DNA from 3 places in the Thermohahella caldifontis genome. Region 1 is predicted to be linked to each of the others. Evidence: predicted binding sites of a transcription regulator. Region 1 holds the regulator's gene; each other region holds the start of a gene.
The links. Region 1 encodes sigma-54, which starts transcription at its own class of promoters, with help from an activator protein. Its sites were predicted from a motif close to TGGCACNNNNNTTGCTNT; they were not measured.
Positions count from the first base shown of each region.

Region 2: AAIA72_RS09245 (PEP-CTERM sorting domain-containing protein) is a predicted target of sigma-54. The motif match lies at 2,568-2,585, and genes of this name have one in related genera.
Region 3: nirB (nitrite reductase large subunit NirB) is a predicted target of sigma-54. The motif match lies at 4,371-4,388, and genes of this name have one in related genera.

Region 1 covers NZ_CP154858.1:1,294,222-1,300,918, forward strand. The annotation lists gene mlaE (lipid asymmetry maintenance ABC transporter permease subunit MlaE) at 1-281, opposite strand, end outside; gene AAIA72_RS06310 (ATP-binding cassette domain-containing protein) at 286-1,095, opposite strand; gene AAIA72_RS06315 (KpsF/GutQ family sugar-phosphate isomerase) at 1,332-2,309, shown strand; gene AAIA72_RS06320 (KdsC family phosphatase) at 2,309-2,830, shown strand; gene lptC (LPS export ABC transporter periplasmic protein LptC) at 2,833-3,396, shown strand; gene lptA (lipopolysaccharide transport periplasmic protein LptA) at 3,368-3,895, shown strand; gene lptB (LPS export ABC transporter ATP-binding protein) at 3,892-4,623, shown strand; gene AAIA72_RS06340 (RNA polymerase factor sigma-54) at 4,710-6,197, shown strand; gene raiA (ribosome-associated translation inhibitor RaiA) at 6,284-6,586, shown strand; gene ptsN (PTS IIA-like nitrogen regulatory protein PtsN) at 6,602-6,697, shown strand, end outside.
Region 2 covers NZ_CP154858.1:1,907,549-1,914,245, reverse strand. The annotation lists gene AAIA72_RS09260 (ankyrin repeat domain-containing protein) at 97-696, shown strand; gene AAIA72_RS09255 (response regulator) at 782-1,387, shown strand; gene AAIA72_RS09250 (nucleoside recognition domain-containing protein) at 1,430-2,389, opposite strand; gene AAIA72_RS09245 (PEP-CTERM sorting domain-containing protein) at 2,675-3,442, shown strand; gene AAIA72_RS09240 (DUF2931 family protein) at 3,633-4,613, shown strand; gene mmsB (3-hydroxyisobutyrate dehydrogenase) at 4,686-5,579, opposite strand; gene AAIA72_RS09230 (enoyl-CoA hydratase/isomerase family protein) at 5,649-6,697, opposite strand, start outside.
Region 3 covers NZ_CP154858.1:1,727,913-1,734,609, forward strand. The annotation lists gene AAIA72_RS08435 (substrate-binding periplasmic protein) at 1-15, opposite strand, end outside; gene AAIA72_RS08440 (PhzF family phenazine biosynthesis protein) at 126-929, shown strand; gene AAIA72_RS08445 (protein phosphatase 2C domain-containing protein) at 933-2,657, opposite strand; partial or broken gene AAIA72_RS08450 (NarK family nitrate/nitrite MFS transporter) at 2,661-4,126, opposite strand; gene nirB (nitrite reductase large subunit NirB) at 4,488-6,697, shown strand, end outside.

The DNA of each region.
Region 1 (6,697 bases):
CGGACCAGCGTCAGCGCAATCATCTGTCCCACATTTTCCTGAGAGCCGTAATCTACCAGCACATTGTAGCCCTGAAGCCCCAGAACCATGCCGATGAACAGGCCGGAGACCAGAATGATGACCAGGGAAAGCACGCCCACTGCATAGAGCTGCCGCACCAGGAGAGGAAAACCGGACAGGGACGGAACGTTGCCCAGCACGGACACCAGAAACATCACACTCCGGCCCAGCGAAGCCAGTGCATCCAGTGTTGTACGTCCCAGTTTCTGCAATCCATCCATCGGCTTACGCGCCCTCCAGCAAATCCACCCGGTAATCGGCGGCCGGATAGTGAAAGGGTACCGGCCCGTCCGGCAATCCGTTGAGGAACTGGCGCACAAACGGTGACCCTTCCCGCCTGAGCGCATCCGGACTGCCTTCCCCCATCACGCGACCTTCGGCAATGATACACAAATGGTCGGTGATGCTCAGGGATTCCGCCACATCGTGTGAAACCAGCACACTTGTCAGCCCCAGAGCGTCATTGAGCAGCCGGACCAGTTGCACGATCACGGCCATAGCTATCGGATCCTGACCGGTGAAGGGCTCGTCATACATAATCAGCTCCGGATCCAGCGCAATGGCGCGTGCCAGGGCGGCACGCCGGGCCATGCCTCCGGACAGTTCACTGGGCATCAGCTCACGCGCGCCACGCAACCCGACCGCGTGCAGTTTCATCAGCACAATATCGCGGATCATGTCGTCCGGCAGATCGGTATGAACGCGCAGCGGGAAGGCCACATTCTCGAAAACATTAAGATCAGAAAACAGCGCCCCGCTCTGAAAGAGCATGCCCATCCGTTCACGCATCGCATACAGCTCCTTGCGTTTCAATGCGTGAATATTGACACCGTCGACATGAATCGTGCCTGAATCCGGGCGCAATTGCCCGCCGATCAGCCTGAGCAATGTGGTTTTGCCTGTCCCGCTCGGCCCCATGATCGTGGTGACCTTGCCGCGAGGAATGGTCAGGCTCACATTGTCAAAGATGACCCGCTCACCTCGCCGGAAGGTCAGATTGCGTATTTCAATGTATGCGTCAGACGGTTTGTCCATACCTCGGTGCTCCCCTCGGGGCGCTCTTGCGAAACAGGGCGCACTATACCACAGCAGAAAAAGAGAAAAATACTTGGTTATCGCGATTCCTGGTGTCTTATGACACGCACCATTATATTTCTGTATTGCCATGCAGTTATAGCATACACTGATTTTGTTCCCATTGCCATCGGGGACTAATGAATCGGAATCTTATCAGTTATACTTGCTGCCACACTCTGAACGACCCGAGACTCATGAAAGCCTTCACTGACGAGCAACTGATCGCCTCCGGACAACGCACCATTCACCTTGAGGCCGATGCGGTCCGTGCACTGGCCGACCGACTGGACACCGGCTTTGTCCGTGCCTGCCGCCTGATTCTGGACTGCCCCGGCCGCGTGGTGGTCACCGGCATGGGCAAGTCCGGTCATATCGGACGCAAGATTGCCGCCACGCTTGCCAGTACCGGCAGCCCTGCCTTCTTCGTTCATCCGGGCGAAGCATCGCACGGGGATCTCGGCATGATCACCCGGCAGGATGTGGTGCTGGCACTCTCCAACTCGGGTACCACGGCTGAAATCGTGACACTCCTGCCCCTGTTGCGGCGCATGAATGTCCCTCTGATTGCCATGACCGGAAACCCGGATTCGACCCTGGCTCTGGCTGCCGAAGCCCATCTGAACACCAGCGTGGCTACGGAAGCCTGCCCGCTGGGGCTGGCACCCACGGCATCCACTACGGCAGCACTGGCCATGGGCGATGCGCTGGCTGTCGCACTGCTGGAAGCCCGGGGATTCACGGCCGAAGACTTCGCCTTCTCCCACCCGGGCGGTGCACTGGGGCGGCGGTTACTCCTCAAGGTGGAAGACATCATGCACACGGGCAACGAAATCCCCTGCGTGCAGCCGGGTACACCACTCAAGGAAGCGCTGCTGGAAATGTCCCGCAAGGGCATGGGCATGACCGCCATCGCCGACCAGGAAGGGCGTATTTTCGGCATCTTTACGGATGGCGATCTGCGCCGCACCCTGGACCGGGATATCGATATCAACACCGCGCTGATTGATGATGTGATGACGACCCACGGCAAGACGGTTCCGCCCTCCATCCTGGCCGCAGAGGCGCTGGGGCTCATGGAAAGCAGCAAGATCAACGCACTGCTGGTGGAAGAGAACGGGCGTCTGGCCGGCGCGCTGACCATGCACGACCTGCTTCGTGCGGGAGTCCTGTGATGCCGACCGAACAGATCCGGTTGCTGGCGCTGGATGTGGATGGCGTGCTCACGGACGGCAGCGTCACCTACGACAGTGCCGGCCATGAACTCAAGAGCTTCAACATCAAGGATGGACTGGGCCTGAAACTGCTCAGGGATGCCGGCATGGCCTTGGCCATCATCACCGGCAGAACCTCTCCCATGGTTGATCGTCGCGCCCGGGAGCTGGGGATTGATCACATCATTCAGGGCCGTGAAGACAAGCTGGTTGCACTGCGTACCCTTTGTGATCAACTCGGACTTTCCCGGGAGCAGGTCGCCTACATGGGTGATGACCTGCCCGACCTGTCCGCAATCGAGTGGTCAGGAATCGGGGCCGCGCCGGCGGATGCCCATGTTTATGTGCGCGCACACGCGGACTGGATCAGCACACTGCCCGGCGGCAAGGGCGCCGTGCGCGAGCTGGCGGAACACCTGCTGGCACGGGAGCAGTGTCTGACCGCCGTCTGGCAACGCTATCGCCTGCAACAGGAGCGCTGAACGTGCCCGATCCCGGCCGGCTGATGCGAATCATCCTGCCCCTGCTGCTGGCAGGCGGCGCCTGGTGGCTGTTCACGGCAGATCCTTCGAGCGTGATTCAGCCCCCGGTCGTGCTCAAGGACAGGGAACCGGATGCGTTCATCAAGGATGCCACCTACCTGACCTACAGCAAGACCGGCACGCTCTCCAGCCGGATCCAGGCGCAGGAAGCCTGGCACTACCCGGACACTGACGAGGGAGAACTTGTACAGCCGGTCGTGGAAGTTTATCAGACCGATGCAGCCCCCTGGGTGCTGAAAGCGCAACGCGGTATTTACAGCGCCTCAGCCGACACGCTGCGCCTGGAGGAAGACGTCCACGCCGTGGGGATTGTCGGCAGCGGCCATCCGCTCCAGTTCGGCACCGAATCCCTGACCTACCTGAATGCGAAGCGCTTTATTCAGACGGACCAACCCGTTAAGATGACCTCCGACCGCGCTGAAACCACGGCAGTGGGCATGAGCGTTTCCATCGATGACAAACGCATAGACCTGCATCATGAAGTTCAATCTGTTATCTATCCTTAGTGCGCTGATTCTGGCCCTGTCCGGCATATCGGCCACCCGCGCACTGGAGCTTGCCGCCAGCACTGATCCGATCCGGGTTCAGGCGGATCGCGCACAGCTGGACGAAGCGTCCGGCAAGGCCACCTATTCGGGGCATGTTGTAGTGACTCAGGGCGAGGCCCGGCTTGAAGCGGAAACGGTTATTCTCTACCGCGATGCTCAGGGTGTTTCCCGGGTTGAAGCACATGGCCAGCCGGCCTATCTCAGGCAGATCGCCCCTGGCGATACCGTCGCCACCGAGGCCTGGGGTGAGACACTGGTGTACTCACGGGATACGCAGACACTGGAACTGTTGCGTGGCGCCCGGCTGAAGCAGGGCACCAATGTCTTCCGGGGCAACACCATCCATTACAACACGCGCACACGAGTGGTTGACGCACGCTTCGACGAAAATACAGGCACCGGACGGGTGGAAATGATCATCACGCCTGCCAACAAAGAGGCGCCGGCCAAACCATGAGTCAGGGCATCCTCCAGGCACTGAATCTGGCCAAGAGCTACAAGAAGCGGCCTGTCGTGAAGGACGTCAGCCTGGACGTGCGCCAGGGCGAAGTCGTGGGATTGCTCGGCCCCAATGGCGCAGGCAAGACCACCTGCTTTTACATGATCGTGGGATTGATTGCCTGTGACAAGGGCCGCATCCTGATTGACGACGAAGACGTCACCTTTCTGCCCATGCACGGGCGGGCGCGAAAGGGACTGGGCTACCTGCCGCAGGAGGCTTCGGTTTTTCGCAAGTTGTCAGTGGAAGACAACATCCTGGCCATTCTTGAAACGCGAAAGGACCTCAACCGGGCCCAGCGATTGGAGCGCCTGGAAGATCTGCTGCAGGAATTTCACATCACACACATTCGCAAGAGCCCGGGCATGGCACTGTCCGGTGGCGAGCGACGACGTGTCGAAATCGCCCGGGCACTGGCCACGGAACCGCGCTTCATCCTGCTGGACGAGCCCTTCGCAGGCGTTGACCCCATCTCTGTCGGTGACATCAAGCAGATCATTGATCACCTCCGTCAACGTGGCATCGGCGTCCTTATTACCGACCACAATGTCCGGGAAACGCTGGAAATCTGCGAACGCGCCCATATAGTGAGCGAAGGATACATCATTGCGAGCGGCTCACCACAGGAAGTGCTTGAAAACCGCAAGGTTCGCAAGGTTTATCTGGGCGAAAGCTTCAAACTTTAGTTTGTTTGCAAGCAAGAATTGTGACAGACTTTGTCCAAACTACCTGAACAATACTGACAGAGGTTGCGAAGCCGTCACGCATGGTCATGAAAACATCTCTTCAGCTGAAGATTGGTCAGCAGTTGACCATGACCCCGCAATTGCAACAAGCCATACGGCTGTTGCAGTTGTCGACGCTGGATCTCCAGCAGGAAATTCAGACCGCTCTGGAAAGCAACCCCATGCTGGAGGTGGCCGAGGATCTGCCCCCTGCCCCGTCCGAAGGCAAACAGGATGAGAGCGGGGCTCATCAGGATACCGAAGCGGAATCGGCCCATGAATCCGATTCGCAACCTGCTGCAGATGAAGGTTTCAATGAATCCATCCCCGAAGATCTTCCCGTGGATACGGCATGGGAAGACATCTATCAGGGATCCACGCTCAGTTACGGTTCTGCACCGCCAGACGAAGAGTTTGATTTCGAGTCACGCAACTCCCAGACGGAATCGCTGCGTGACCATCTGAGCTGGCAGCTGAATCTGATGCCCATGAGTGAGCCGGACCGGCGAATCGCCGAAGCCATCATCGACGCCATCGATGATGACGGCTATCTGATGGCCTCGACAGAAGAAATCCTGGAATCGGTCAATCGCGACCTGGAAGAGCCGGTCAATGAGGACGAATTCAACGCCGTCCTCAAGCGCATCCAGCATCTGGATCCGACCGGTGTAGGGGCACGCAACCTGCAGGAATGCCTGCTGATCCAGCTCAATCAGCTGGCCCCGGACACCCCTTGGCTGAATCAGGCCCGCAAGGTCGTACACCATTATCTGCACCTGCTGGGCAACCGGGATTACGCTCAAGTGATGCGTCGTGCACGGCTCAAGGAGCACGAGCTGAAGGAAGTCCTCCGCCTGATCCAGTCGCTCAATCCGAAGCCCGGAAGCGTCATCAGCACCAGTCAGTCCGAATATGTCATCCCGGATGTCATCGTGCGCAAACATGAGGGCGCCTGGCGGGTTGAGCTCAATCCGGAGATTGCGCCACGCATCCGGGTCAACCCCATGTACGCATCTCTGGTTCGCCGGGCAGACAACAGCGCTGACAACACCTATCTCAAGGATCAGCTGCAGGAAGCCCGGTGGTTCATCAAGAGCCTGCGCTCCCGGAATGAAACGCTGCTCAAGGTCGCCACCAAGATCGTCGAGCACCAGCAGGCTTTTCTGGAACACGGTGAAGAAGCCATGAAGCCTCTGGTACTGCATGATATTGCCGAAGCAGTTGGCATGCATGAGTCCACCATTTCCCGTGTCACAACCCAGAAATATATGCACACGCCCCGTGGCGTGTTTGAGCTGAAGTACTTTTTCTCCAGTCATGTCAGTACGGATTCCGGAGGAGAATGCTCGTCTACAGCCATTCGGGCCATGATCCGCAAGCTGATCGCAGACGAGCCTCCAAAAAAGCCGCTCAGTGACAGCAAGATTGCTGCACTGCTGGGCGAACAGGGTATTCAGGTGGCCCGGAGGACGGTTGCAAAATATCGGGAGGCCATGAACATCCCGCCGTCCAACGAAAGAAAGCGCCTGATATGATCAACTGAAATGCGATAGATCAATTCAAAGCCCCACGCTTCTGTTATGCTGAAAGTGGGCCTCAAACAACACAGAAGGAGCCAGTTATGCAAATCAATATCAGTGGTCATCATCTCGATCTGACCGACGCACTGAAAAGCTACGTCAACGAAAAGATGGAGCGACTCGAGCGTCACTTTGATCAAATTATCGGGATTGATGTCACCCTTTCCGTCGAAAAGGAGCGTCAGAAGGCTGAGGCCAATGTGCGCATTCGCGGAAACGATCTGCATGCGGAAGCTGAAGACAATGACATGTACGCCGCCATTGATCTGCTGGTCGACAAACTGGATCGCCAGCTGGTGAAACGCAAGGAAAAAACTGTTGACCGGAATCACGGCGCGTCCTGATACGGAATCCCTCCAATGAGCGATCAATCCCTGACGATTGAGTCCATCCTGTCTCCCGCCCTGACCCGCCGGGGTCTGGCGGGAACCAGCAAGAAAAAGGCGCTGGAAGAC
Region 2 (6,697 bases), 610 kb from region 1:
CTTGCCGGTCAATTGCATGAAATGTTACCGGTGTCCTTTACAGCGCATGAGGATGGGTGAACAATGCCCCGAAAACAGCAAACAGGGACGCAGATCATGACCGGATACCTTCTGACAGGGGCATTGGCCCTTTCCCTCCTCGCCGGATGTGCCGCCACGGGCGCAGGCAAGCCGGATACGGCTGCGCAAGCTGCGCAGACCTCCGCGCAGCAGACTCAGACCATGACCCCGCTTCAGGCAGCGATTGCCGCAGGTGACCGGGCCACGGCACTGGCGCTGCTGTCCGGACAGGCCGATCCGAATGCCACCACTGAAAAGATGCCCTGGTCGCCCCTGCATCTGGCCGCAGAAAAAGGGGATGCGGTGCTGGTCAAGGCGCTGCTGGCGGCCGGTGCGCGCATTGATGCCCCGGGCCCGGGCGGCGTGACGCCGCTGATGAAGGCCGTTTCACGGGGCCAGCTGACGGCGGCCAAGGCGCTCATTCGCGCCGGCGCAGACGTGAATGCGGTGGCCGAAGGCCGCTCCGTGCTCATGCAGGCTGCAGAAAGTGGTGCCATGCTGATGGTTCAGGTGCTGCTTGAAGCCGGCGCCGACGTGCATTTCCACAGCGCCGCCGGGACACCCCTGGAAGCCGCCCAGAAGGGGGGGCACAAGGATATTGAAATGCTGCTCCTGCAATGGGGTGCCGGCGGCTGATTCTTAACGGATCGACTGTGTAAAATATTCTGGCATTCCGGACAATCCCGTCTATAGTTAGGGTGATTGTCCGGAGGCCGGGATGATGAAAGAAGCGTTGACGACAGGCGAAGTCGCCCAGTATTGCGGGGTCAGTTTCCGAACGGTGCTGCGCTGGATCGAGCGCGGCTATCTGCGTGCCTTTCAGTTGCCCGGCCGGGGTGACAACCGGATCGAGGTGCGTGAATTTGTGCGCTTTCTCAAGGAGCACGACATGCCCGTTCCGGAAGCCTTTGCGGATCTGGCACTGGCCGACCATGACACCCGGCGCATCCTGATCGTGGATGATGACCTCTCCATGGCCAACGCCATCCGTCGCTGCCTCAAGCGCCTGGACCATGACATCCGGATCGCCTGTGACGGCTTTGAAGCCGGTGTGCAGCTGGCCGGCTTTATGCCGCATCTTCTGATTCTGGATCTGGCCATGCCGGGCATGGATGGTTATCAGGTGCTGGAATTCATCCGGACCGAACCGCAGTTTGCGCGCACGCGGATACTGGTGCTGTCCGGCATGAGTCAGGCTCACTTGGACGAAGCCCTGGAGCGGGGCGCGGATCGGGTGATGGCCAAGCCTTTCGACAACGATGCGCTCGAGGAAGCCGTGGTCGCCCTGCTCATGGCGGAGGACTCGCCAGAGCAAGGCGCCTCCTGAAGATTCAGTCCCCCGGTGCTGCACAGGGCTGTCAGGAGACGGTCAGCGCAACGGCCGGGTGATCAGGCCCAGACGGGTATCCGGCATGGCCTTGAGTACGCGGGCGAGCAGCATGGAGAAGACCAGGGTCAGCACCAGCCGGAAAACCAGTACGCCGGAAATGTCCGCGCCCATGGCCAGAATCAGCAGAGTATCTTCAATCACGCTGTGCCCCAGACCCAGAAAGCAGATGGCAGCGGTCACGTCCCGGGGCGGGATATGTCCCTGACGGGCTTCGCGGATCAGCAGGCCCCCGCCAAAGGCCAGTCCCAGCGTCAGCCCCACGAGGATGAGGCTGGCCGCCTGACGACCAATCCCCAGCAGATTCAGACAGGGCGCCAGCATACGCTGCAAGAGCGCTTCCACACCGATCCAGCGCAACAGGCGCAGGACGACCAGCAGGAGAGCAATGACCCCGGCGATGATCGCAAGGCCCTGTAGCTGACTCCAGGCCCAGGCCTTGAGTGAGGGGTCGGCCGCTTCCGGCTGCCAGGCCGGTGTCCACGGGGTCTGAAGCCAGTCCAGCATGCCGTAAAGGTGAAACAGCAGGATGCCGTAGAGCAGGCTGCCACCCACCCGCCAGAGCAGGGTGAAGCGCAGGCGAACACCGGCACTGCGCGCAATGCCGCCTTCCACAATGAGGTTGTGCGCGATGAGCATCATGCCGCCGAGCGTGGTGACCTGTGCAACCGTCAGGTTCAGATCAGGCTGTGTAAAGAAAATCAACAAGCCTGTATAGATATTGGTGGCCATGGTGGTGACCCAGACCAGTGCCAGTTCACCCGGCAGCCCTACCCATGCCATCAGCGGTGCCAGCACGGTCCCAAGCCATGAAATGAAGCCGATACCTTCCAGTAGCCGGATGATGATCAAGGCGGGAACCATGATTCTGAACAGGCTGAGCGAGACATCCCGGTATTCCCGGGGAAGGCCGGCAAAGGCCCGGTTGAATCCCTTGTGCATGTAAGCATCCTGTCTGAGAACGGGGCAGGCTGTCAGTTTAGTCGGGTGGAGCGGCGTACGGTGTTCGTGAAGATGCGTACGACCTTGTGACAGGGATGTCAGATAAATTTACAAAACTGGTTTATTTATGATGACGCCGTGTTCACTAACTAGATGAAATAAAGCCGTTTTTAATAGTTGGCCTGGAATGTGCTTTATATGATGAGTATAGGTAGTCACGCTCTCAAGGTGCCGGAATACGCACCCGGGATGGCTTCGGTAAATCGAGACAAGGAAATGATGGTAATGAAAGCATTGATTCAGACCGCAGGAATTCTGGCCCTTTCCACACTGGCGGCAACAACCCAGGCCAAGGTGGTGATTTTTGATGACAATCTGGGCGGCGCGGCCAAGGCGGGCAGTGTGGAAACTGCGGTGGGTGCCTACACCAATTTGCAGGGGGACGTATGGGGGCCGGTACTGACCTTCTCCGACTTTACCGTAACGGGCGGGTTTTCCCACAGTGTCAATCTGGCCGGCCGGAACTTCAACAAGAATAACCAGATCACCATGGGTTCCCTGCCTTATCAGGATCTGAAGCCGCAACATGGCGGGTTGGGCTCGCTGAGCCTTGCCAGCGGCGGTGCCAACAGCGATACGGATAATCTGCAGCCCAACCTGATCACCGGCGCAGTGGGTGATGAAATCCTGTTCTTTGACTTCGGCACCTCCGTGGTACTGGACACCGTATGGTTCAACGGTTCGCACACCGAGCACACGGCCTTCACGAACAATGGGCGTAATGATGCCGGCGACGCATTGTTCACTCTGTTTTACAGTGCAGATGGGGTGGCATATCAGGCCACAGGCCCGCAGACCTCACCCATGAATCAGGAATACCTGCTGACGGGCATCACCTCCGCATACACCCACTGGGCGGTAGCTGCCACGGGCTGGAACAGCGCACCCGGCGGCTATGTGGAAGCCATCCGTTATGCCACGGTTCCCGAGCCCGCTACGCTGGCATTGCTGGGCCTGGGTCTGGCAGGGCTCGGGTTGCGCAGCCGGAAGTAATCCGGCAACGGGACAGGGTGAATCCGGTCTTGTGTCGTCACAGAAAAGGGGCTGCGGCTCCTTTTTTATTTGCAGATGGTTTGTCAATTGAACCCTTGGGGATTGGGCTGCGGTAGTCCTTGACCCTGCTCTCAAAAGGCTGATTAAATAGCGGCCCGACACGGATGTGCATGTTTCAGGGAGTGAAGTTATGGACAACAGGATCGTCAGGGTCGGCGATGACCCTCAATGCCCCATGCGGGACGGCAAGACGCCTGGCAGGCTCTCGGCGAGTCCCCGCAGTCTCTGCCGGAACAGGGATGGTACGATGCATCTGCCTGACCTCAGAACCTGCTACCCGCTGCTGCTTGTCATCTGTCTGAGCCTGGTACTGTCGGGCTGTGCCACAACGAGAGATCACAACGGTTATGCGTACCCTGCGGATTTTACGGAATACTCGGTCAACGTAGGCGTACCCTTGCATTACGAGATTGCTTTTCCGCCAGGCGGTATACAGACTTATTGGAAAAACGGCCAGATTGCCGGCATCGGGAGCATTGCCGGCGTTGTGGATGGCTGGGTCATGGGCGGCGCAGCCGACATCACGAAAGGCCCCATTCCGGACATCGTGGACTTTGAGTATCAGTCCTTGTACGAGGAGAAAGTCTACCACGTTCGCTTTGAGATCCTGCCGCACGTCAAGCGGGTGATGTACCAGAAAGTTCACACCAGGTGGGGCCCGGACAAAGCGGAGAACTCGTATCGTAAAGCCATCAGTTTCGGGATTATGCCGGGAGGCCAATATATCGTCTGGATAGGAGCCCATCTCCGGGATGCCATCGAAATCGGCCGAGGGCAGGCGGAGTTTGTTAAAACGACACCTTATTACAAGGCCTTCCGCGAAGGGCGGCACGGGCGGGCCGTGCAGCTCAACGGGTTGCATCCGGAGTGGACACCGGAACACTGGACGGCGTATGACACGATTCTGCTCGGTGACTTCATCGGCATAAAACTGTACCCGGACGACCGCGATTACTGGATGCCCCCGAGACTGGAAGAACTGCCGCCGGAGGCCTGGAAGCAGGGGGACATGACCCCGTGGCGCAAAAGGCCTCCCGAGGTGGAAGTCAATCCTCAGATGTTCATTTACAAGTACTCTTCCTGGAAGGAACTTGAAAAGAAGTATCGCTGAGATGAACTCGTCCAGTGCCTGAACCCGGAAGCCGCAATCAGCATTTGCAGGCTGCCCGATCATCGGGCGCCATCACGTCTGTCCTCCGGAGATCAGCCGCACCACGGAAGAAAAATCCTTCATGGCCTCGCCCTGATCACAATGCATCTGATAGAGCTGCTTGGCCAGGGCGCCCAACGGTGTGCTGCAGCCGGTTTCAAGCGCCCCCTCCATGGCCAGTCCCAGATCCTTGTTCATCAGCGCCGAAGCAAAGCCGCCCTCGTATTCCCGTGCTGACGGGACGTTATCCATCACGCCGGGCCAGGGGTTGTACTTTTCCAGTGACCAGTTGCCCCCGGAGCTGGTGCGCATGATGTCGCTGAGCACGACCGGATCCAGACCATGCTGAACACCGAGATTCAGGGCTTCTGCCGTGCCGATCATGTGAATGGCCAGCAGCATGTTGTTGCACATCTTGGCCACCTGTCCCGCCCCCGGTCCTCCGGCGAGAATGGCCCGGCTGCCCATCACGTCAAACAGCGGGCGCGCACGTTCCAGGTCGTCTTCCCCGCCCTCCACCATAAAGGTCAGGGTGCCGGCTTCGGCACCGGCGGTACCGCCTGAAACCGGGGCATCCAGCATGGCAAAGCCGGCCTGGCGGGCGGCGTCTGCGATGCGGCGGGCACTGGCAGCGGCAATGGTGGAACAGTCAATGAGCAGCGGCCGGGCACGGAGGCGGGCGATCAGGCCGTCCACGCCCAGATACACGGCTTCGCTGTGTGCACTGGCAGGCAGCATGGTGATCACGGCATCGGCGCCTTCTGCCGCGTCCACTGTTGAGGTGGCCGCCTGGGCGCCTTCTGCCGCCAGCGCACCGACCGGCTCAGGATTGAGGTCAAACACCCTCATGTCATAGCCTGCCCGCAGGAGGTTGCGGGCCATGGGCAGCCCCATGTGGCCGAGTCCGATAAAGGCAATGGTTTTCATGTCCGGCTCCTTGTTGTTGTCTCCGGTCAAACGGGTCAGGGCTGGATCAGCCCCGACGATGTCGGCCGGTCATTTCAGATCGGCCAGGGGATGAACACCCTCCGGCCAGGGTGGCTGAAAATACTCATCCACCAGCGACTCGGGCACGTCTTCGACCCGCGGGAAGGACCACCTGGGTTGCTGATCCTTGTCGATCAGTCGCGCACGGATGCCTTCGGCAAAATCCGGATGGCGCAGGCACTGGGCCGCCATGATCAGTTCCCGGCGGAACACGTCCGGCAGGCTGAGATCCCGGCTGCCGTGCAGTTGTCGCCAGACCAGATGGGCCGTGACCGGGCAGCCCCGGAAGAAGTTCTCGTGGGCATGTTTGAGCCAGGGATCGCTCTCGGGCAGCTGTGCCAGCGCCGCCACCACCTGGCTCAGCGAGGCGCCACCGGTCACCTTGCGAATCAGATCCAGGTGTCGCCTGAGCTCCGAGGCCGGCATCTGGTTGGGGTGGGCCTCTTCCAGACTGTGCAGCATCTGCGTGATCCGTCCCCGGTCGCTTTCCGGATCCGTATAGGTGATGCGTGTCAGACCCTCCAGCACCGTGTCCCGCAGGTTGGCGGGCAGACAGGCATCTGCCAGGCCGATGAAGCGCGCGTCCGAGGCGTTGCAACGTGCGCCCGTCAGTCCGAGAAACAGCCCCACGCCGTCCGGCATGCGATTGAGAAACCAGGTGGCCCCCACATCCGGGAACAGGCCGATGCTGACTTCCGGCATGGCCAGCGTGGTGTTTTCCGTGACAATCCGGTGACTGGCACCGGCCATCAGGCCCAGGCCGCCGCCCATGACGATGCCGTTGCCCCAGACGATCAGCGGCTTCGGGTAGCGGTGGATGGTATAATCCAGCCGGTATTCCTCGGTAAAGAACACATCACCGTCTTCGGGTTTTGATGCCGGGTCGGTCATGGCCCGGTAAAGCTGGACAATGTCGCCGCCGGCACAGAAGGCCCGCTCGCCTTCCCCTTGCAGGAATACGGCCCGGATGGACTGATCCTGGCGCCAGGCATCCAGCCGGGGCTGCAGAATGCGGATCATGTCCAGTGACAGGGCATTCAGTGCCTTGGGGTTGTTGA
Region 3 (6,697 bases), 430 kb from region 1:
AATCAGACTGCGCACCTTTCTGCCCCTCCTGACAGGTGTGTGATCATTCAGCATAGCAGACCTGCAGAGTTGTGGAGAATCCGCCACAACGGGCGTATGCTGAAAAGAAAAAGGGAGGTTCGGCCATGTCACTCACCACTCGCCCCATCTTTCAGGTGGATGCCTTCGGGCGCGGGCCCTTTACCGGCAATCCGGCGGCCGTCATTCCGCTGGATGACTGGTTGCCAGACAACCTGCTGCTCGCCATTGCCGGCGAGAACAATCTCTCCGAGACCGCCTTCTACGTTCCGCGACAGACCGGCTATGACCTGCGCTGGTTCACGCCCACACAGGAAGTGGACCTGTGCGGCCATGCCACCCTGGCAACTGCATGGGTGATCTACAACCTGTATGATGCGAAGGATCGCGAGCTGGTGTTTCATACCCGCAGCGGGCAGCTCAATGTGCGCCGTGAAGGGACCGACCGGCTGTCACTGCTCTTTCCTGCCCGCCGCGCCCAGCCGGTTGAGCTGACGCCGGACATCCAGCGCATGGTGGATCAGCCCGTCAGTGCCGCGCTGCGCAGCCGGGATCTGATGCTGGTACTGGACTCGGAAGCCGCCGTCCTCCATGCGCGGCCCAACCTTGACTGGATACGCCGGGACAACTCGCTGGGCGTGATCATTACTGCCCCCGGCGAGTACTGCGACTTCGTTTCACGCTTTTTCGCACCCAATGCGGGAATTGACGAGGATCCGGTAACCGGTTCCGCCCACTGTACACTGACGCCATTCTGGTCGGAGCGCTTGGGCAAGGTGGAACTGCACGCGCGTCAGCTCTCGCGGCGCGGGGGCTGGCTGGAGTGTCATGCACTGGGTGATCATGTGCGGATTGTGGGCGAGGCGCAGTTGTACATGGACGGGCACATCCATGTGCCTTTCGAGTGCTAGCGCTCAGGACAACCAGGCCGCCAGGGTCCCCAGCCAGAGCAGGAGCAGCACGGCACTGATGACCTGCCAGGTCCGCTCCGGATAACGTGCCGCCAGAGGGCGCGGCGCATCGGGAACCAGTGTCCGGTTGGGTGTTTTCAGATCCGTCAGCCAGTCGGACAAGGCACCGTAGCGCTGCCCCGGATCAAGCCGCAGCGCCTTGGCCAGCGCGGCATCAAACCAGGGCGGAACCAGCGGATTGTGCGACCAGGCGGGCACATAACGCAGGCGGCCCAGGCTGACCGGTGACACCGCATCCTCCCAGGCTTCTCCGTAGGGATGGGCGCCGGTCAGCATCTCATAGGCCATCACGGCCAGGGCGAACAGCTCGGATCGCAGGGTGGGGGCCGCCCCCTGACGGTACTCCGGCGCACTGTAGCGACTGGAGCCCAGCGGCATGCCCTCATGGGGACGCCGTTCCTCTTCGCGCATGCCGCCGATCCAGACACTGCCGAAATCAATGAGCTTCACCTGCCCGTCAGGCCGGATCATCACGTTGGCCGGCTTGAGATCGCCGTGCAGCATGTCTCGTCGGTGGAAGGCCCGCACGGCCCTGACGAGCTGCTCCACAATGGCCACCACCGCCGGGATATCCGGTGCGGGGTGAGCGGTCATCCACTGCTCGAGCGTCACGCCCTCGACCCACTCCGACAGGTAGTACAGCCACGGACTCTCCGGCCGGGGCAGCACCTGTACCACATGGGGACTGTCCACGCGCCGGCCGGCCCAGTCTTCAAGCAGGAACCGGCTGATATAGGCGGCGTCATCGGCATAGCGTGGTGACGGTGTTTTCATCACGCACACATTTCCCGACGCATCCCTGACCCGGTAGACCTGGCCCCGCTCGCTGGCGTGAAGCTCGGCCTCCACCGTCAGACCATCCAGCACGTCACCCGGCGCCAGAAGCGGCGGAAACCGGACCTGGCCTGCGCCGGGAATTTCCGTCAGCGCCGCCTCACCGGCATCCAGCACACGGATGAACTGCACGGTCAGGTTGTCATCCGAGCCGGCATTCAGGGCAAGCTCCAGCGTCTTGTCCGCCAGCGCCTCCAGTGCCTCTCCGGAACCGGCCCGGGCGGCATCCTCCAGAATCCGTTGCCAGGTCTGCAAAGGCAAAAAGCCGTGCACGCCATCCGTGGTCAGCGCCAGGACGTCGCCGGCCCTGAGGCTGTGGTGCCGGTAATCCAGTTCCAGCGAACTGTCCATGCCCAGGGCACGGGTCAGGTATCCCGAGTCCTTTCCGAGCGCCAGATGATGATCCTGCGTCAGGCATCTGAGGGTGCCGTCGCGCCAGCGCCAGACACGGCTGTCACCCGCGTGGAAGACGTGCAGGCTGCCGGGTTTGAGAATCACCCCGCTGAAGGTGCAGACATAACCCCGGGCTTCACCCAGTGTCCGGAGAGACTGGCCGTGGAGCCAGCGGTTGAGTGCGGTGACCACCCGCGCCAAGGAGGTTTTCACCCGCCAGGTATCCGGAGTCGCATAGTAATCCTGCACAAAGGTCCGGACGGCCACCTCGGCCGCTTCACCTCCGCACTCGCTGGCACTCACGCCGTCCGCCACCACGGCGACCACACCCTTGCGGCGAATCACCGGAGATTCCGGAATGCAGAGGGCAAGGCTGTCCTCATTTCCGGTCTTGTGACCGGCCAGCGAACGCTGGCCGGCGATAACCCTCAGATCCGACATGGTTTATGCCACTTCAATCAGTTCGACGCGGCCATCCTCGTGCACTTCGGCAATATGGCCTTCCGGCTCGCGGACAAACTGCACCAGAACAAGGCACACCGCAGCCGCACCCGCAATCACCAGGAAGAAGGTGGAGGCATCCACGAAGGACAGCACCGTCAGGAAGGTCACGCCCCCCACGTTACCATAGGCACCTACCATCCCTGCAATCTGACCGGTCAGGCGGCGCTTCACGAGGGGCACCATGGCAAACACGGCCCCTTCCCCGGCCTGAACAAAGAAACTGCAGGCCATGGTGGCCAGGACGGCAACCGGGATCCACCAGCTGCCATCCACCTGACTGAGGACAAGATAGCCCACCATCAGCCCGCCGATCAGTACGGTCAGCGTTTTCTTGCGACCCAGCTTGTCACTGATCCAGCCACCGCCCGGCCGCGCGACCAGATTCATGAAGGCGAAGCCCGAAGCCAGCAAGCCGGCCTTGACCGCATCCAGGCCGAAGGTTTCCATGAAGAACAGGGGCAGCATGGACACCACGGCCAGTTCGGAACCGAAGGTCACGAAATAGGCCCAGTCAAGCACCGCCACCTGGGAAAAGGAGTAGCGATCCATCTCGGGCACCGGCTGACGCAAGCGTTCACGGTTGACGTCCACGATATGATAAACCTGAAAGGCAAACAGCCCGACCAGCCCGGCAACCAGCACCATGAAAGCACTTTCACTGATGAGGGCAACGCCGGACGGAGACAGTTTCCAGCCCAGTACGCCCAGTGCCAGATACATGGGCACGTTCATGGCTATATACAGGTACAGGTCACGCTTCGAGGAGACTTCCAGGCCGGTGCTCTTTCTGGGCCTGAAATAGGCGGAACCCTTGGGGGTGTTGCGCACCTTGAGATAGAAAATCACGCTGTAGGCCAGTGTCAGACCGCTGATGCACAGCAATGCATAACGCCAGCCATTATCGCCGCCGTAGATCAGTGCAAGGGAAGGCAGGGTCATGGCAGCGGCTGCGGAGCCGAAATTGCCCCAGCCGCCATAGATGCCTTCAGCCAGCCCCACCTGACGGGCGGGAACCATTCGCCCACCAGACGAATACCGATCACGAAGCCTGCCCCCACAAATCCCAGCAGGAAGCGTGTGAGCGCCAGCTGTTCCCAGCTCGTGGACAGGGCAAAGAGGGCGCTGACCACCGCACCTGTCGCCAGCAGCAGGCTGTACACCCTGCGCGGGCCAAAACGATCCACCAGCATGCCGATGAGAATGCGCGCGGGAATGGTCAGGGCCACATTGAGAATTAGCAGGGCCTTGATCTGTTCACTGCTGAGATTGAAGGCTTCCTTCAGGTGCCCGAGCAGCGGGGCGTGGGAAAACCAGAGCATGAATGTGAGGAAAAACGCGAACCAGCTGAAATGCAGCGTACGGATACGCGCGTCCTTGAGATTGAGCAGGTTGAACCCGGTTGACATGGTACTCTCCTTTGGGTGGTGAAGTTGAGACTCCCTCACTGCTCAATCACAAAACGCGCCACCTCCAGGTATTACCCTGTCATTTCAACAAGTTGCGTCATAATCCACCTTGTTTCCGGACTGATTTGGGGCGCCACACCCCCACTCTACCCACTTTGGGGTAATCCATTTTGATGCGTTTTCGGGCCTGCGTGCCCCAAAACGGGTCCGTTTCAATCCGTTCACCCGTCCGGCGCAGCGCGTTTTGCACGCAGATCGCTCATACCTGCATTCTATCCTATTGTTTTTAAAGTACCATTTTGAATATTGGCACTTTTTGCGCTTTATCCGGGGCAGACCCACCTGATTGAGAGAGTCTGGTATGAAGATGAAACTAGTCGTGATCGGAAATGGTATGGCCGGGATGCGTACCGTTGAAGAGCTCCTGAAAATCGCCCCGGATCTGTATGACATCACCGTGTTCGGCAATGAACCCTGGGGAAACTACAACCGGATCATGCTCTCGCCCGTACTCTGCGGTGAAAAGTCCATTGACGACATCATGATCAACCGTCCGGAGTGGTACGCGGAACACAACATCACGCTCCACGCCGGAGAAACCAAGCAGGTTGTCGAAATTGACCGGCGCAACAAGGTGGTCATCGCTGCCGACGGCACCCGTGCCGCCTACGACCGCCTGCTGATCACGACAGGTTCCAAACCGTTCATCATTCCCGTTCCGGGCAAGGATCTGGACGGTGTGGTGACCTTCCGCGACATCGCCGATGTGGAAGTCATGCTCGAGGCCGCCCGGACCCGAAAGCACGCGGTGGTGATCGGCGGCGGACTGCTCGGTCTGGAAGCTGCGAACGGACTGATGAAGCAAGGCATGCACGTGACCGTGGTGCACAACATGGAATGGCTGATGAACCGCCAGCTGGACAAGACGGCAGCAGACTTCCTGCAGGCCGCACTGGAAGAACGGGGCATCCGGTTCCGCATCCATACCCTGACGGAAGAGATCCTCGGCGACGAAAACGGACATGTCAGGGGGCTGCGCTTCAGTACCGGCGAGGAGATCCCGGCGGACATCGTGGTCATGGCGGCCGGCATCATCCCCAACACGGAACTGGCCCGGTCAGCCGGTTTGCATTGTGAACGGGGCATCGTGGTGAACGATACCCTGCAGACCTTTGATCCGGCCATCTACGCCGTGGGGGAATGCATTCAGCACCGCGGCGAGGTCTTTGGTCTGGTCGCCCCCATCTGGGATCAGGCACGTGTCTGCGCCAACCATCTTGCCGGCTACTGCACCAGCATTTACCAGCAGAAAGCCACCTCCACCAAGCTCAAGGTGACGGGCATCGACCTCTTTTCTGCCGGTGATTTCATGGGAGATGACACCACCGAGGACATCATCTTCCAGGATCCCAGGGCAGGTGTGTACAAGAAGGCCGTCATCCGGGACAACCGGCTCGCGGGCATCGTGCTCTACGGTGATACGGTGGACGGCCCCTGGTATTTCCAGCTCATCCGCGAGAAAACCTCCATTGCCGACTTCCGGGATACGCTGCTCTTCGGCCAGCACATGCTGGGCGATGCCGGGCATGACGGCCAGAGCGCTGTCGTCAACATGGCCGACGATGCGGAGGTCTGCGGCTGCAACGGCGTCTGCAAGGGAGACATCGTCAAGGCCATTACGGAAAACAAGCTGTTCACCCTCGAAGATGTGCGTGCCGCCACCAAGGCTTCCGCCTCCTGCGGCTCCTGCACCGGCCTGGTGGAACAGATCCTGGCCGCCACGGTGGGCGGCGACTACAGCCGGACCCCGGCGGAAAAACCCCTCTGCGGATGCACGGATTATCCCCATGAAGCCGTGCGCCAGGCCATTCTGGACAACCACCTGAAGAGCTTTGACGCCGTGGCAGCATTTCTGGAATTCCGCAACCCGGATGGCTGTCATGTCTGCCGCCCGGCCATCAACTACTACCTTGTGTGTGCCTGGCCGGGAGAACCGGTGGATGACCCGGCCTCACGCTTCATCAACGAGCGCGCCCACGCCAATATTCAGAAGGACAACACCTACAGTGTGGTCCCGCGGATCTGGGGCGGCGTGACCACACCCGCCGAATTGCGTGCCATTGCCGATGCGGCGGAAAAATATCAGGTCCCCTGCGTGAAGATCACCGGCGGCCAGCGTATTGACCTGCTGGGTGTCAAGAAGGAAGACCTGCCCCGGATCTGGGCCGATCTCAATGCCGCGGGCATGGTCTCCGGTCATGCCTACGGCAAGGCCCTGCGTACGGTAAAAACCTGCGTGGGCAGCGAGTTCTGCCGCTTCGGCACCCAGGACTCCACTACCATGGGCATCGAACTGGAGAAAATGACCTGGGGTGCCTGGACGCCGGCCAAGGTCAAGATGGCAGTCTCCGGCTGCCCGCGCAACTGTGCCGAAGCCACCATCAAGGATTTTGGTGTGGTGGCCGTGGATTCCGGCTGGGAGCTCCATGTGGGTGGCAACGGCGGCATGAAGGTCCGCGTCTGTGACTTTCTCGTGAAGGTGGAAACGCCCGAGGAAGTGAAGGAATACGC